DNA from 3 places in the Pseudomonas cavernae genome. Region 3 is predicted to be linked to each of the others. Evidence: predicted binding sites of a transcription regulator. Region 3 holds the regulator's gene; each other region holds the start of a gene.
What was found. The regulator sigma-54, encoded in region 3, starts transcription at its own class of promoters, with help from an activator protein. The targets are predictions, from matches to a motif close to ANTGGCATNNANNTTGCTNT.
Positions count from the first base shown of each region.

Region 1 (4,871 bases), 2.1 Mb from region 3:
TGTTGCCCTGATTGAACAGCTGCGACACGTTGGCCAGCAGCACCCCACTGCCCTGCGGATTGGAGCCGGTGCCGAGCACCGAGGCGGCATAGACGTCGGCGAATTCCGCGCGCGACTGTTTGAAGCCCGCCGTGCCGGCGTTGGCGATGTTGTTGCCGGTGACGTTGAGGTCACTGGTGGCTGCCCGCAAACCGCTAAGACCGATATTGAACGCCATTCAAGACTCCTTGGCCGGTTGCTCCGGCGACTGCAGCTGCAAAACGCTGATCTGTGAGTTACTGACCGATGACCTGAACCTGGGACAGGCCGACGCTGCCGATACCGGCCAGGTTGAGCATCAGCTCGCCGCCGTTCTGGCCGAGGGTGACGCTGTCGACGTTGGCCGGCAGCATGGTGTACAGACCCTTGGTTTCCGCGCCGTAGACCGCCTGCGCCTCGAATTTGTAAGTGCCGGGCGGCAACAGATTGCCGCTCGAATCCTTGCCGTCCCACATGAAGCTGACATTGCCGGCCGCCTGCTCACCGAGGTTGACGCGGTTCACCACGCTGCCGGCGCTGTCATAGATGTTGACGTAGACGTTGCTGCTGCTGGTCGGCAGAACCGCGCTGGCCTTGAAGGTTTCGCTGGTATCCACCACCGCCGTCTCGCTCGGCACTATCACCTTGCGCCCCACCAGCGAAGAGGCCTGCAGCGCCTGCGACGACTGATAGCCGGAGAGCAGCGAACTCATGCTGTCGTTGAGCTTCTCGACCCCTTCGACCTGGCTGAACTGCGCCAGCTGGGCGATGAACTCGCCATTGCCCTGCGGCTCCAGCGGGTTCTGGTTGTTCAGTTGGGCCACCAGCAGGTTGAGGAACTCGTTCTTGCCGAGTTCCTTGCTCTTGGTTTCCGACTTGATCTGGTACTGGTCCAGCGCCGAAGTGCCGACACCGCCTACGCTATTCGTGCTCATGCTTATCCCTCGTGCGCCTTACTGACCCAGGGTCAGAACCTTCTGCATCATCTGCTTGGCGGTGTTCATCATTTCGGTGTTGGTCTGGAAGGCGCGGCTGGCGGAGATCATGTCGGCCATTTCCTCCATGACGTTGACGTTCGGGTAGTAGACATAGCCGTTCTCGTCGGCGGCCGGATGGTTCGGCTCGTAGCGCGGCGTCAAGCTGCTCTGATCCTCGACCACGCCAAGCACCTGCACGCCGGCGCCGGACTGATCCTCGTCGGCGAACAGCGAACCACGGTCGCCGCTGGCGCTCAGAGAGCTCTGCAGCATGGTGGCGAACACCGGATGGCGGGCGCGGTAGGTCTGATCGACGCTGGAAGACACGCTCTCGGCGTTGGCGATGTTGCTGGAGATGGTGTTCAGGCGGGTGGTCTGAGCACTCATGCCGGTTCCGGCGATGTTGAACACACTGGCTAGTGACATGGCAGAAGTCTCCGTTATTCGCCGCGCAGGGCGCCGATCAGCCCTTTGAACTTGCTGTTGAGCAGGGTGAAGCTGGCCTGGAACTGCACCGAGTTCTCCGCGTAGTTGGATTGCTCCAGCTGCGGGTCGACGGTGTTCTGGTCGATCGACGCCTGCATCGGGGTGCGGTACTGCAGCGCGGCGTCAGCCATGCCGAGGCCTTGCGCGACGATGTGGCGGCTGTCGGTGCGATTCATTTGAAAGGTGCCGCGCTGAGCCTTTTCGCTCTGCTCGGCGAGGACCGAGGCGAAATCCAGATCACGCGCCTTGTAGTTCGGCGTGTCGGCATTGGCGATGTTGTTGGCCAGCACCTCGGCGCGCTGGGCGCGGAAGCCGAGTGCCTTTTCATGGATGCCGAGGGCTTTGTCGAAACTGATGCTCATGGTCGCGGAACCTTTGCCAGTGGCGTTACTGGTTTGCTTACCAGATCTTCAGCAAAGGCCGTGCCATATTATTTTTTACTTTATATTCAATAGCTTGTAATCGTGAATGGCGACAGGACCAGCGCAAGCGGCAAGGTTTTTCCGCCCCCTGGCAAGGCGGGCGGCAAAGCCTAGGAAGGTTGCCGCCGCCCTCACGAGCGGATCAGGCGTTGCGGTTCAGCGGATAGAGCCTGTCGTCGAACTGCTCCAGGCGCGGGAACTGCAGCGGCTGGTCCTGGCCGAGAGTTTCCAGCCGCGCTTGATAGGCACGCAGGAAGTCCTCGCGCGCCTCGGCGCTGATATAGGGCACATGCCAGGCGACGAAGGGTGGCAGCACCTCCATGCCGACATAGGCCAGGGTGCCGCGCAGGATGGGCCGCAGCATGTCTTCCAGCGGCCCGTGAATGGCCCCCTCGCCGAACATGTGCTCGCGCCCGCCGAGGGTCAGCGAGACCAGCGCCTGCTTGCCGCGCAAACCACCCTGGTCATAGAAACGCTTGCCGCCGTAGCAGATGCCGGAGACCAGCACCCGATCGATCCAGCCCTTGAGGATGGCCGGCGCGGAGAACCAGTAGATCGGGAAATTCAGGATCAGCAGATCGGCCCAGAGCAGCTTGTCCAGCTCCTGCTGGATATCCGCGGCGATGCTCTGGTTCTTCGCCCCTTCGCGCTGCTCCAGGGCGTAGACCAGGTAGTCCGGGTTCTCGCGGGCGGCGAAGTCGTCGGCGCTGGCCACCGGATTCCAGTTCATCGCGTACAGGTCGGAGACCTGCACCTGATGCCCCTGGCCCCGCAGCGTCTCGACGGCCAGGTCGCGCAGGGCCGCGGTGAACGACTGGGGTTCCGGGTGGGCATGCACTATCAATACGTTCATGGATGTTCCTTGGAATGTTCAGGGTGTTCTGCTGGCTAAAGCTGGATGGCCTTGTACTCGACGAACTCGCCGAGCCCCTCCTCGCCCCACTCGCGGCCGTTGCCCGACTGCTTGTAGCCGCCGAACGGCGCGCGGTAGTTGAAGGCGCCACCGTTGACGAAGCACTGCCCGGCGCGCAGTTGCCGCGCCAGCGTCAGGGCGCGCTCGGGAGTGCCGGCCCAGACCGCGCTGGACAGGCCGAACGGCGAGTCGTTGGCCAGGCGCACGGCCTCCTCCTCGTCGGCGTAGGGGATCAGGCAGAGCACCGGGCCGAAGATTTCCTCCTGGGCGATGCGCATGCGGTTGTCGACGTCGGCGAACAGCGTCGGCTTCACGTAGTAACCGCGCTCGAATTCGCTTGGCGCCTCGGCACCGCCGCAGAGCAGGCGTGCGCCCTCCTCCTGGCCGAGCCGGATGTAGTCGCGCACCGTGCGGCGCTGGGCGGCCGAGCACATGGGGCCGAGGAAGCTCTGCGGGTCGAGCGGATCGCCGATGCGCAGGCTTTCAGTTTCCGCGCGGGCCAGCTCCAGCGCCTCGGCGTAGCGGCTGGCCGGCAGCAGCATGCGGGTCAGCGCCGTGCAGGTCTGCCCGGAGTTGATCATCACGTCCTGCACGCCGTGGCGCACCGCGGCCGCCAGGTCGGCGTCTTCACCAATCAGCAGCGGCGACTTGCCGCCCAGCTCCAGGCACACGCGCTTCACCGATGGCGCCGCCGCCTGCGCCACGCGCACGCCGGCGCCGGTGGAGCCGGTGAACGAAACCATGTCCACGTCCGGGTGCTTGGCCAGCGCCTCGCCGACCTTCGAACCCGGCCCGCTGACCAGATTGAACACCCCCGCCGGCAGGCCGCTGGCCGCGATCATCTCGGCCAGCAGGAAGGCATGCAGCGGGGTCTCCTGGCTCGGCTTGACCACCACAGTGCAACCGGCGGCCAGGGCCGGCGCCAGCTTGCCGAGCAACTGATGCAGCGGGTAATTCCACGGATTGATGAAGGCACAGACGCCGACCGGCTCGCGGATGACCAGCGAGTTGCCGACCTCGCGCACCTGGTCCATCAGCGCGGCGATCTCGACGTAGCTCTCCAGCCCCTCGAGCGGCCCCTCGACCTGGACCGCCCGGCACCATTGCACCGGCATGCCCAGCTCGGCGGTGATCACGCCGGCCATCTCCTCCGCCCGCGCCTTCAGCTGTTCGGCCAAGGCGCGGATATAGCCGGCGCGCACGCTCGCCGGGGTACGCGCCCAGGCGGGGAAGGCCCGCCGCGCGGCGGCGACCGCGCGCTCGACATCGCGCTCGTCGCCCAGCGGCACCTGGCCGATGACCTGTTCCGTGGCCGGGTTGAGCACCTCGGCCAAGCCCTGGCCGGAGGGAGCGACCCAGGCACCGTCGATGAAGAGTGTCCGGTGTTTACGCATAGCGCTTCTCCTGCACCAGCTCCGCGGCACAGCGGGCGATGCGCCGGCAGGCTTCCTGCAGCGGCGCGCTGCCAAGCACCAGGCCCAGGCGGATATGCCCGGCGGCACTGGGGCCGAAGGCCTCGCCGGCGAGCACGGAAACCCCGTAAAGATCCAGCAGGCGGTCGGCGAAGTCCTGGGCGGAAAGCCCGGTGGGGCGGATATCGACCATCACGAACATCCCGCCATCGGGCTTCAGCGCACGCAGGCCGGGGCAGTCGGCGAGGCTGGCGCAGACCAGGTCGCGACGCTGGCGATAGGCCTCGCGCATCGCCTCCAGTTCCGGCAATTGCGCCTCCAGCGCCACGCAGGCGGCATCCTGGATGAAGTCCGGCGAACCATAGAGCATGCACAGCGCGAGGTTGCCCAGATGCTCGGCCAGCGCCGGCGGCGCCACCACCCAGCCGACCCGCCAGCCGGTCATGGCGTGGGACTTCGACAGGCTGTTGAGGGTCGCGGTGCGCTCGGCCATGCCCGGCAGGCTGGCCGGGCTGATGTGCTCGCCGTCGAACAGCAGTTCGCTGTAGACCTCGTCGGAAATCAGCCAGAGGTCGTGGCGAATGCACAGTTCGGCCAGCGCCTCCCAGGTTTCACGCGGCAGGCTGGCGCCGGATGGGTTGTG
Region 1 covers NZ_CP032419.1:1,944,210-1,949,080, reverse strand. Annotated here, with positions in the region: gene D3880_RS09005 (flagellar hook protein FlgE) at 1-217, opposite strand, end outside; gene flgD (flagellar hook assembly protein FlgD) at 276-953, opposite strand; gene flgC (flagellar basal body rod protein FlgC) at 972-1,421, opposite strand; gene flgB (flagellar basal body rod protein FlgB) at 1,436-1,843, opposite strand; gene D3880_RS08985 (NAD(P)H-dependent oxidoreductase) at 2,046-2,756, opposite strand; gene D3880_RS08980 (aldehyde dehydrogenase family protein) at 2,792-4,210, opposite strand; gene D3880_RS08975 (pyridoxal phosphate-dependent aminotransferase) at 4,203-4,871, opposite strand, start outside.
Region 1: flgB (flagellar basal body rod protein FlgB) is a predicted target of sigma-54. The motif match lies at 1,892-1,911, and genes of this name have one in related genera.

Region 2 (4,871 bases), 2.1 Mb from region 3:
GACAGATCGTAGTTCTTGATGCTGCCCGGCTCGGCGGCGTCCTCGGCCTCGACCAGGCCGTCGTCGACGCCATGCAACAGGGCGTCGATCTCGTCCTGGGAGAGCAGATCTTGTACGGCCATGCGGGGCCCCTTGTGCTTATTGCAAAACGAAATTGGTGAACAGCACTTGCTCGACGACCGTCTGCCCGATCTCCTTCTGCGCCAGTTCCTGCACGCTGGCGGTGGCCTGCTGACGCAGCATTTCCTTGCCCACCGGGGTGGTCAGGGCGTTGAAGTCCTGACCGGAAAACAACATCACCAGACGGTTGCGCAACATCGGCAAGTGGACTTTCAGGGCTTTCAACTGGGCCTCGTCACGCGCCATCAGGGCAATGCTGACCTGCATGTATCGTTGCCGGCCATCCTGTTTGAAGTTGACCACGAAGGCCGGGGCCAGTTGTTCGTAAATGGCCGGTTGCTTGCCGGGAGCGGCACCCTCGGCCGCCTCCTCGCTCTTGGCCTCGTCGGCCGCCGAGTTCTTGTGCAGCACCAGCCAAGTACCGCCGATGGACAGGCCAACCGCCAGCAGCAAGGCCACGGCGATCACGATGATGAGCTTGAGTTTGCCTGCCGGTTTCGCGTCGCTGCCGGGCAGCGGCGGTGCCGGTTCTTTCTTAGCCATGCCAATAATCCGTCACTGTTGGGTGTTGCAAGCGCGTTGCGGGGGATTCAGCAAGTGTTATGCCAGCTTCCCTGCCTCGCCGTCGGAGGCCAGCGGATATATCAGGATGGCCGGAGGCTGTCACCCTGAATGAAAGGTTCTTCACGGAACTCCGGGGGAGGCCTGGAACAAGAACGCAGATTCAAGGGTGGGTTAGCCGAAGGCGTAACCCACCAACCCTGCCGAACAGCGGAGCCTGGGGCGGCACCGCTGGTGGGTTACGCCGCTACGCGGCTAACCCACTCTACAAAAGCTGAGCGCGGCGAAGCCCCACGCCCAGGGTGCAGAAAGCTCGCTGTTGGGCTTCGTCGCTGCGCGCCTCACAACCTACGGCCATCCGCGTCAGGCGTAATAGTCCACCAGGCTGCGCCCGCCACCGCCGGCGGAGGAGCGGATCTCGCTGACACTCAGGCTCACCTCCTCGTCAGCGCCGAAGTGCTCGCCGCCGCCACGGAACTGAGAGGCACCGCGACCGCTTTCACCCTGCCCCTGTCCCTGCCAGCCGCGATTGAGCGACTGGTCGGAGACATTCACATCGGGCAGGTTCATGCCCTGCTGGGCGAACATGTCGCGCAGGCGGTGCATCTGCCCCTCCAGGGCATCGCGCACACCGGCGTTGGGACTGGCGAAAGTCACCTGGGTCTGGTCCTGGGCCATGTGGATGCGCACTTCCAGGCGCCCGAGCTCAGTCGGGTCGAGCTGGATCTCGGCGGACTTGAGGTTCTGGCTGGACAGCCACATGACCCGGTCGACCACCGCCTCGCTCCAGCCGCCCTGCTGCATCGGAATCGGCTGCCCTGGCACCAGCGCGGTCCGCTGGCTCGGCGCACTCTGCTGGGCGATAGCCTGGCTGAGGGCACTCAGACGGTTGGCGAAACTCTCCGTGCGCAGGTCGCTTGGACTGTCCTTGAGGCCTTCCAGGCCCTCGCCGCTCAGCTCGTCCAGTGGCAATTCCGCCTCCAACTTGGCTTCACCCTGCAGCTTGGCCGGGTCGCTCAAGGCCGCCATGGCGGCGGCGAAGCCCTGCACGCTGTTGAGCGCCGGTGGCGCGCCGGCGGATGCCGCAGACTGCTGAGCGACAGCTGGGTTCTTGGCGCCAAGACCGAGCGCCAGGTTGACGCCGGCCACCTCGTTCAGCGCATCCAACTGCGGGTCGTGACTGGCCTCGGTCAGGCTCGCCGGCCCGGAACCCATGAGGTTGGTGCCGGCCGACAGCGGTAGCGCGGCAGCCTCCTCGCCTTCGGCCTCGACATCGAGCAGCACACCGTCCTCGCCCGGCATCTGTCCGGCCATGGCCAGCAGCATGGCTGGATCGGGCTGCGCCGGCTCGGTCGGCAAGGGTTTGCCGCTATCGGCAAGCGGTGGCTCGCCGGCGGCAACCACGGCCGTCGTATCGTCGGCGCGCTCGGGCTCCTTGGACTTGTCGTACTTCGCTTTGGCCGCCTCATCATTACCTTCGGCGGCCTTTGCCTGACGCTCCTTGGCGTACACCTGGGCGAAGCTGGAAGCCTCGTCTTTACGCGGTTCGGCCGTATGCGCCGGGGCTTTCGCCACAGGCGCCTTGGGCTTCACCTCGGGTTTCGACGTGAGGAGCAGGTCGGGGGCAACGGACATGGGCACTCTCCGTGCTGGATGGGTCGTGCCAGGGATATAGCAAGGCTTGGGCCAGCTTTTGTGCGGAGTGTTTACGATCTGCTGCGCGTCGGCCACGCGGCGTTAAAAATGGCTATGTACCGGTTAGATATTGAGCACGGCTTCTGTAGGCTGGGTTAGCCGCGCAGCGGCGTAACCCACCAGCGGTGTTGCCATGGACACCGACGTCCAGCAGGGTTGGCGGGTTACGCCTGCGGCTAACCCACCCTACGAATGTGGATGGGTCGTGCCAGGGCTTGTAGCAAGGCTTGGGCCAGCTTTTGTGCGAAGGGTGCTTAACAGGCTGTTTGGACCGGGACAGTCCGGCGCTCAGGTGCGCGATTGGTAGCGCTGGCGCTCGGATTTGAACAGGATGCGGACGATGGCGAACTCACGCTCAATCTGCTCGAGCACGGCTGGCGCTTCCGCCAGTTGCTCGCGGCGGCCGATCTCTTCCAGCTGTTTGCACAGGGCGGCCAACAGCGGCGCACCCATATTGCTGCAGCTGCCCTTGAAGCTGTGTACCGCCAGCCGCAGCGCCTGCGCGTCGCGGCCCTGCAGGGCCGCGTTGAGCGAGCGCACACGCTCTTCGGAGTCGGCCAGGAAGGTATCCAACAACAGCGGATATTCGTCTTCCATCACGTCCTGCAGAGCCAGCAGCACGGCATTGTCGAGATGCAAATCGGCCACCCGGTCACTCCTTGATCGTAGGTGACGGAATTATGCCTGAGCCGACCAGTGAAACTCCACGCAGACCACCCGCCCATCGTTCTCCCAGGAACAGTTCTGCGTCAGCTCGCGCACCAGGCGCAAGCCACGACCGCTGAAGCAGTCCAGAGCCTGCTGCTGGGCCAGCACCCGCTCGACATCGAAGCCGGCGCCGCTGTCCTCGACCCGGATGACCAAGCGCCCGCCGTCCGCCTCGGGCAGCAGTTGCAGGTGGAAGCGCACGTAGCCCTGGTCGAGGCTGGCGAGCCGCTCGCCACGCTCGCGGTAGTACTCGGTGAAACCGACGGCATCGCGCTTGCGCGTCGAATCCAGGCCCATGACGCCGTGTTCGAGGGCATTCGAGTACAGCTCGGCGAGCACGCTGTACAGCGCCCCGCCCTGGGCGCGCAGGCCCCGCACTTCGAGGAGCAGTTGCAGCAGGAACGGTAGCGGGTTGAAGCGGCGCAAGGTCTGGGCGCGGAACTCGAAGCTGGCCGCCCAATCCAGCGGACTGCTCTGGCCGCTGTCGACGAAGGCCAGCGGTGGCCGCGGCAAGGCGCCCTCCTCGACCAGCTGCACCTCGACCATGCTGATGTCGTCCTGCGCCTTGCCGCGAAAATGGCTCAGCGCCTGCTGGATCTCCTCGAACAGCCGCTCGAGCTGACGATTGGCCTCGAATAGCGCCTGCAAGCGCTCTTCGCCAAACAAGCGCTCCTCACTGTCCTGCGCCTCCAGCACGCCATCGGAGAACAGGAACACGCGGTCGCCGGGCTCTAGCGGGTAGATCTCGCAGTCGTCGTTGAAGGCCTCCGGCTCCAGCACCCCCAGCGGCAAATGGCGCGACACCAGCGGCAGCCGTTCGCCATTGCCGGCGCGCAACAGGTGGCCATCCGGCAGGCCGCCGTTCCAGACCTTCAGGGTACGACGCTGGAGGCTGATGTTGACCAGGGTCGCGCAGCAGAATACCCCCAGCGGCAGGATGCGCTTGAGCTTGGCATTCATCTCGCGAAGGATTTCGGTCATGGAATGGCCCTTGGCGGTCATCCCATAGAACACCTCGGCCAGCGGCATGGCACCGATCGCCGCCGGCAAGCCATGGCCGGTGAAATCGCCGAGCAACACGTGCATGCCGCCGGAGGGCTTGTAGGCGGCCAACAGCAGATCGCCATTGAACAGCGCATAGGGCGATTGCAGGTAGCGGATGTTCGGCGCGTCGAGACAACCGGAGTGCGCCACCTTGTCGAACACCGCCTTGGCCACCCGCTGCTCAGACAACAGGTGCTCGTTGTGCCGGGCGATCAGGTCGCGCTGTTCCAACACAGTGGCCTGCAGGCGGCGCAGGCGATCCATGGCCTTGATCTTGGCCTCGAGGATCACCCGGTTGTAGGGCTTGGCGAGGAAGTCGTCGCCGCCGGCCTCCAGGCAGCGCACCAGCGCTTCGCCCTCGGTCAACGAGGTGAGGAAGATGATCGGCACCAGCGCCTCGCCGGCCGATTGCTTGATCCGCCGCGCCGCCTCGAAACCGTCCATCACCGGCATCAGGGCGTCCATCAACACCAGCTGCGGGCGTTCCTGCTCGAACAGCGCCACCGCCTCCAGGCCGTTGCTGGCGGTCAGCACCCGGTGACCCTGGCGATTGACGATGGTCGACAGCAGCATGCGATCGGCTGCGTTGTCCTCGGCGATCAGAATGGACAGACGCGTAGGCATGGTGTCAGGCGATCTTGAACAGCTGCTCGAAGTTGGAAATGGCGAGGATCTTGCGCACGTTCGGGTTGCAGTTGACCAGACTGATCTGCGCATGGTCGCCGCCGGCATGATCGCGCAGC
Region 2 covers NZ_CP032419.1:1,975,106-1,979,976, reverse strand. Annotated here, with positions in the region: gene fliM (flagellar motor switch protein FliM) at 1-122, opposite strand, end outside; gene fliL (flagellar basal body-associated protein FliL) at 139-663, opposite strand; gene D3880_RS09140 (flagellar hook-length control protein FliK) at 1,045-2,316, opposite strand; gene D3880_RS09135 (Hpt domain-containing protein) at 2,665-3,024, opposite strand; gene D3880_RS09130 (fused response regulator/phosphatase) at 3,055-4,752, opposite strand; gene D3880_RS09125 (STAS domain-containing protein) at 4,757-4,871, opposite strand, start outside.
Region 2: D3880_RS09140 (flagellar hook-length control protein FliK) is a predicted target of sigma-54. The motif match lies at 2,353-2,372, and genes of this name have one in related genera.

Region 3 (4,871 bases):
CGGCTGCGCCGTCAGGTAGTCGACCACCGGTTGCTCCAATCCTGAATGGTCGCGCAGTTCGGGCTTCCAGTAGGGATTGGGCAGGCAGCGCACGTCGAACACCAGGTCGGCGTCCACCGGCATGCCGCGCTTGAAACCGAAGGATTCGACCAGGAAGGCCGTACCCGGTTCGGGTTTGTTCAGCAGGCGCAGCTTGAGGGTGTCGCGTAGCTGATAGAGGTTGAGATGGGTGGTGTCGATCTTCAGATCGGCGAGGTCGGCGATCGGCCCCAGCAGGTTGGCCTCATCCGCGATCGCCTCGGCCAGCGGCCGATTCTCGTTGGTCAGCGGGTGGCGCCGGCGGGTCTCGGAGAAGCGCTTGAGCAGGGTGGCGTCGTCGGCGTCGAGGTACAACACGTCGCAGTTGATATGGCGGGCGCGCACCTCGGCGAGCAGTTCGGGGAAGCGCTTGAGCTGGCTGGGCAGGTTGCGCGCATCGATCGACACGGCCACCAGCGGTTCGAGCAGCTCGGTGTGCAGCAGGGCGCGTTCGGCGAGTTCCGGCAGCAAGGTGGCCGGCAGGTTGTCGATGCAGTAGAAGCCGTTGTCCTCAAGGACATCGAGGGCGGTGCTCTTGCCTGAGCCGGAGCGGCCGCTGACGATGATCAAGCGCATGAGGAGACTTCCTTAGGAACCGTTCTGAACGTCCACAACGACCTGATACAGGCTGTCGCTGCTCTGGGCATGGCGCAGGCGCTCACGTACGTCGCTGCGGTCCAGCATGCTGGCGATCTGCCGCAGCAATTCCAGGTGTTCGTCGGTGGCCGCTTCCGGTACCAGCAGGACGAACAGCAGGTCCACCGGTGCGCCGTCGATGGCATCGAAGTCGACCGGGGCTTCCAGGCGCAGCAGCGCGCTGATTGGCGCGGCACAGCCCGGCAGGCGGCAGTGGGGGATGGCGATGCCGTTGCCGAAACCGGTCGAGCCGAGTTTTTCGCGGGCCACCAGGCTTTCGAAAATATCTTGGCCATCGAGGTCGGGCAATTCGCGGGCGACCAAGTTGGCGATTTGTTCCAGTACACGTTTTTTACTGCCGCCCGGCACGTTCACCAGGGAACGGCCGGGGGTCAGGATGTGCTCGAGTCGAATCATGGGTAGGGAATGGTGTCAGCGCGCCGGGGCGCCTTGCAGGCGACCCTGCTGCTTTTCCTTGTGCTTGATGAGTTGGCGGTCGAGCTTGTCGGTGAGTAGATCGATTGCTGCGTACATGTCTTCGTGTTCGGCATTGGCGACGACTTCGCCGCCGGCGATGTGCAGGGTCGCTTCGATTTTCTGTCTGAGCTTCTCGACCGTCATGGTGACCTGCACGTTGGTGATTTTGTCGAAGTGGCGCTCCAGTCGTCCGAGTTTTTCGCCGACATAGTCGCGTAGGGTGTCGGTCACATCCAGTTGATGTCCACTGATGTTGACTTGCATACCGCGTTCTCCTTATTGCCGTGTGTAAAAACAGGCTAACGGGCCTGTCACCGGAACACTTTGGCCTGGATCAATGTTGCCGTCACATCAGTCGCTTGCGTTCGCTGGAAGGCGCTATTCCGAGGGATTCACGGTATTTGGCGACGGTGCGACGGGCTACTTGAATGCCCTGTGCTTCCAGTAAACCAGCGATCTTGCTGTCGCTCAACGGCTTTTTCGCATTTTCCGCAGCGACCAGTTTTTTGATGATCGCGCGGATTGCGGTGGAGGAGCATTCGCCGCCTTCGGCGGTGCTGACGTGGCTGGAGAAGAAGTATTTCAACTCGTAAATGCCACGCGGCGTGTGCATGAATTTCTGCGTGGTGACCCGGGAAATGGTCGATTCGTGCATGCCCACGGCTTCGGCGATGTCGTGCAGCACCAGCGGCTTCATCGCCTCGTCGCCATAGTCGAGGAAGCCACGCTGATGTTCGACGATCTGGGTGGCGACCTTCATCAGCGTCTCGTTGCGACTTTGCAGGCTCTTGATGAACCAGCGTGCTTCCTGCAGCTGATTGCGCATGAAGGTGTTGTCGGCGCTGGCATCGGCGCGGCGCACGAAACTGGCGTATTGCGGGTTGACCCGCAGGCGCGGCATGGCTTCCTGGTTCAGCTCCACCAGCCAGCGGTCGTTATGTTTGCGCACAATGACGTCGGGCACCACGTATTCCGCCTCGCTCGACTCGATCTGCGAGCCGGGGCGCGGGTTGAGGCTCTGGATCAGCTCGATGACCTGACGCAGCTCGTCTTCCTTGAGGCGCATGCGGCGCATCAACTGGCTGTAGTCGCGGCCGCCGAGCAGGTCGAGGTAGTCGCCGGCCAGGCGCTGGGCCTCGCTCAGCCAGGGGGTCTTGGCCGACAGCTGGCGTAGTTGCAGGAGCAGGCATTCGCGCAGGTCGCGCGCGCCGATGCCGGCCGGCTCGAATTGCTGGATGCGATGCAGCACCGCTTCCACTTCGTCCAGTTCGATGTCCAGCTCCGGGTCGAAGGCTTCGAGCACTTCCTGCAGGCTTTCCTCCAGATAGCCCTGGTCGTTGATGCAGTCGATCAGGGTGACGGCGATCAGGCGGTCCTTGTCGGACATCGGCGCCAGGTTGAGCTGCCACAATAAGTGGGTTTGCAGGCTTTCGCCGGACGAGGTGCGGGTGGTGAAGTCCCACTCGTCATCATCGTTGCTGGGCAGGCTGCTGGCGCTGGTCTGGTAGATGTCTTCCCAGGCGGTGTCGACGGGCAGTTCGCTGGGGATGCGTTCGTTCCATTCGCCTTCCTCCAAGTTGTCGACCGATGAGTTGACTTCCTGGTAGCTGCTTTCCGCGAAGGACTCGCTCTGCTCGGCGGGAGCACTCGGAGTGTCGGCGCCATCGGCCAGTGGATCGGCATTGTCGAAGTCGTCGCCATCTTCCTGGCGTTCGAGCATCGGGTTCGATTCCAGGGCTTCCTGAATCTCTTGTTGCAGATCCAGGGTCGACAGCTGGAGGAGGCGGATGGCTTGTTGCAGCTGCGGTGTCATCGTCAGCTGCTGGCCCATCTTAAGGACTAGCGATGGTTTCATGGCAGAGGGCTTAGTACCTTATTCGCCGGCGCCGAGGCGCCATCCACTACGGGGCGCCGGGGTGCCGTCAGGAAGCAAATTATATGCCTGATCCTTAGGCGTTTTCCTAGTCTACTGCCGCCTTGTCGCGCACCGGCCGTACTACAGGCGGAATTCGTGACCCAGGTAGACTTCTTTCACCAATTGGTTGGCCAGGATCGTCTCGGCATCGCCCTCGGCGATCAATTGGCCATCGTTGACGATGTAGGCCGTCTCACAGATATCCAGGGTTTCCCGTACGTTGTGATCGGTGATCAGGACGCCAATGCCTTTGGCCTTGAGGTGGTGGATGATCTGCTTGATGTCGCCAACCGAAATGGGGTCGACGCCGGCAAAGGGTTCGTCGAGGAGGATGAACTTCGGGGCGGTGGCCAGGGCGCGGGCAATTTCTACGCGCCGGCGCTCGCCGCCAGACAGGCTCATGCCGAGGTTGTCGCGGATATGGCTGATGTGGAATTCCTGCAGCAGGTTTTCCAACTCCTTGCGTCGTCCGGCGCGGTCGAGGTCCTGGCGGGTTTCTAGGATCGCCATGATGTTGTCGGCGACTGACAGCTTGCGAAAAATCGAGGCTTCCTGCGGCAGGTAGCCAATCCCGGCGCGTGCGCGGCCATGCATGGGCAGGTGGGTGACGTCCTGTTGATCGATGCGCACACGGCCCTGATCGGCGCCGACCAGGCCGACGATCATGTAGAAGCAGGTGGTCTTGCCGGCGCCGTTGGGGCCGAGCAGGCCGACGATCTGCCCACTTTCGATCGACAGGCTGACGTCGCGGACAACCTGGCGGCCTTTGTAGCTTTTTGCCAGGTGCTGGGCTTTCAGGGTGGCCATTACTGCGGCGCCTGCTGGTCGGCGGGTTTTTTCTTCGGTTGGATGACCATGTCGATGCGCGGGCGCGGGGTGGTCACGTTGGTGCCCGTGGCGCGGCCGGCGTTGACGATCTGGCGCTGGGTGTCATAGACGATCTTCTCGCCCTCGAAGGTGTTGCCTTCCTGAATCACCTTGGCCTGGTCGATCAGGACGATGCGGTCCTTGCTGGCGAAGTACTGGATGGTCAGGCCATAGGCCTTGACGATTTCCTTGTCGACCTCCGGTTTCTGCTCGTAGTAGGCCGGTTTGCCCACCGAGGTGAACACGTCGATGTCGCCTTCGGCGGTCTGGGTGATGGTCACCGTGTCGCCGGTGATCTTCATGCTGCCCTGAGTGATGATCACGCCGCCACGGTACACCGCGACGCCTTGCTTGTCGTCCAACTCGGCGCTGTCGGCCTGCACGCGGATCGGCTGTTCGCGGTCGGTCGGTAGTGCCCAGGCGCTGGTGCTCGCAATGGTGGCACCCAGGCTGAAGAGCAGGGGCAGGGTGCGGAGGGAGAACTGGTTAACGAACCTCATGCTGGCCTCTTACGTTGGACAGCAGGAGCACCCGGCTGTCTTTCAAATACGCTTTCATTCCATTAGCCGTGGTCACCCCGTTGGCGGCCTCGATTCTAACGGCTTGCTGGGTCTGCGCATATTCCTTGTCGGGGAACACGGTCATGCGGCTGGTGGTAATGATGGTCGGGCGACCCTTAGCGTCGGTGCGTTCGACGCGTACGGCATCGATCAGTTCGACCTCCTGACCGTTGGGTGACACTTCGGCGCGCTCGCTGCGCACGTGCCAGGGCAATGGCGTGCCACGGTAGAGTTGCAGGTCCGGCTGGGACACTAGGCTGACATCGCTAGCCTTGAGGTGCTCGATCTTGGTCCCGGTCATCTCGTAATGCAGTTTGCCGTCGGCCTGATACTGCACG
Region 3 covers NZ_CP032419.1:4,072,030-4,076,900, reverse strand. Annotated here, with positions in the region: gene rapZ (RNase adapter RapZ) at 1-654, opposite strand, end outside; gene ptsN (PTS IIA-like nitrogen regulatory protein PtsN) at 667-1,131, opposite strand; gene hpf (ribosome hibernation-promoting factor, HPF/YfiA family) at 1,147-1,455, opposite strand; gene D3880_RS18545 (RNA polymerase factor sigma-54) at 1,538-3,046, opposite strand; gene lptB (LPS export ABC transporter ATP-binding protein) at 3,188-3,913, opposite strand; gene lptA (lipopolysaccharide transport periplasmic protein LptA) at 3,913-4,473, opposite strand; gene lptC (LPS export ABC transporter periplasmic protein LptC) at 4,460-4,871, opposite strand, start outside.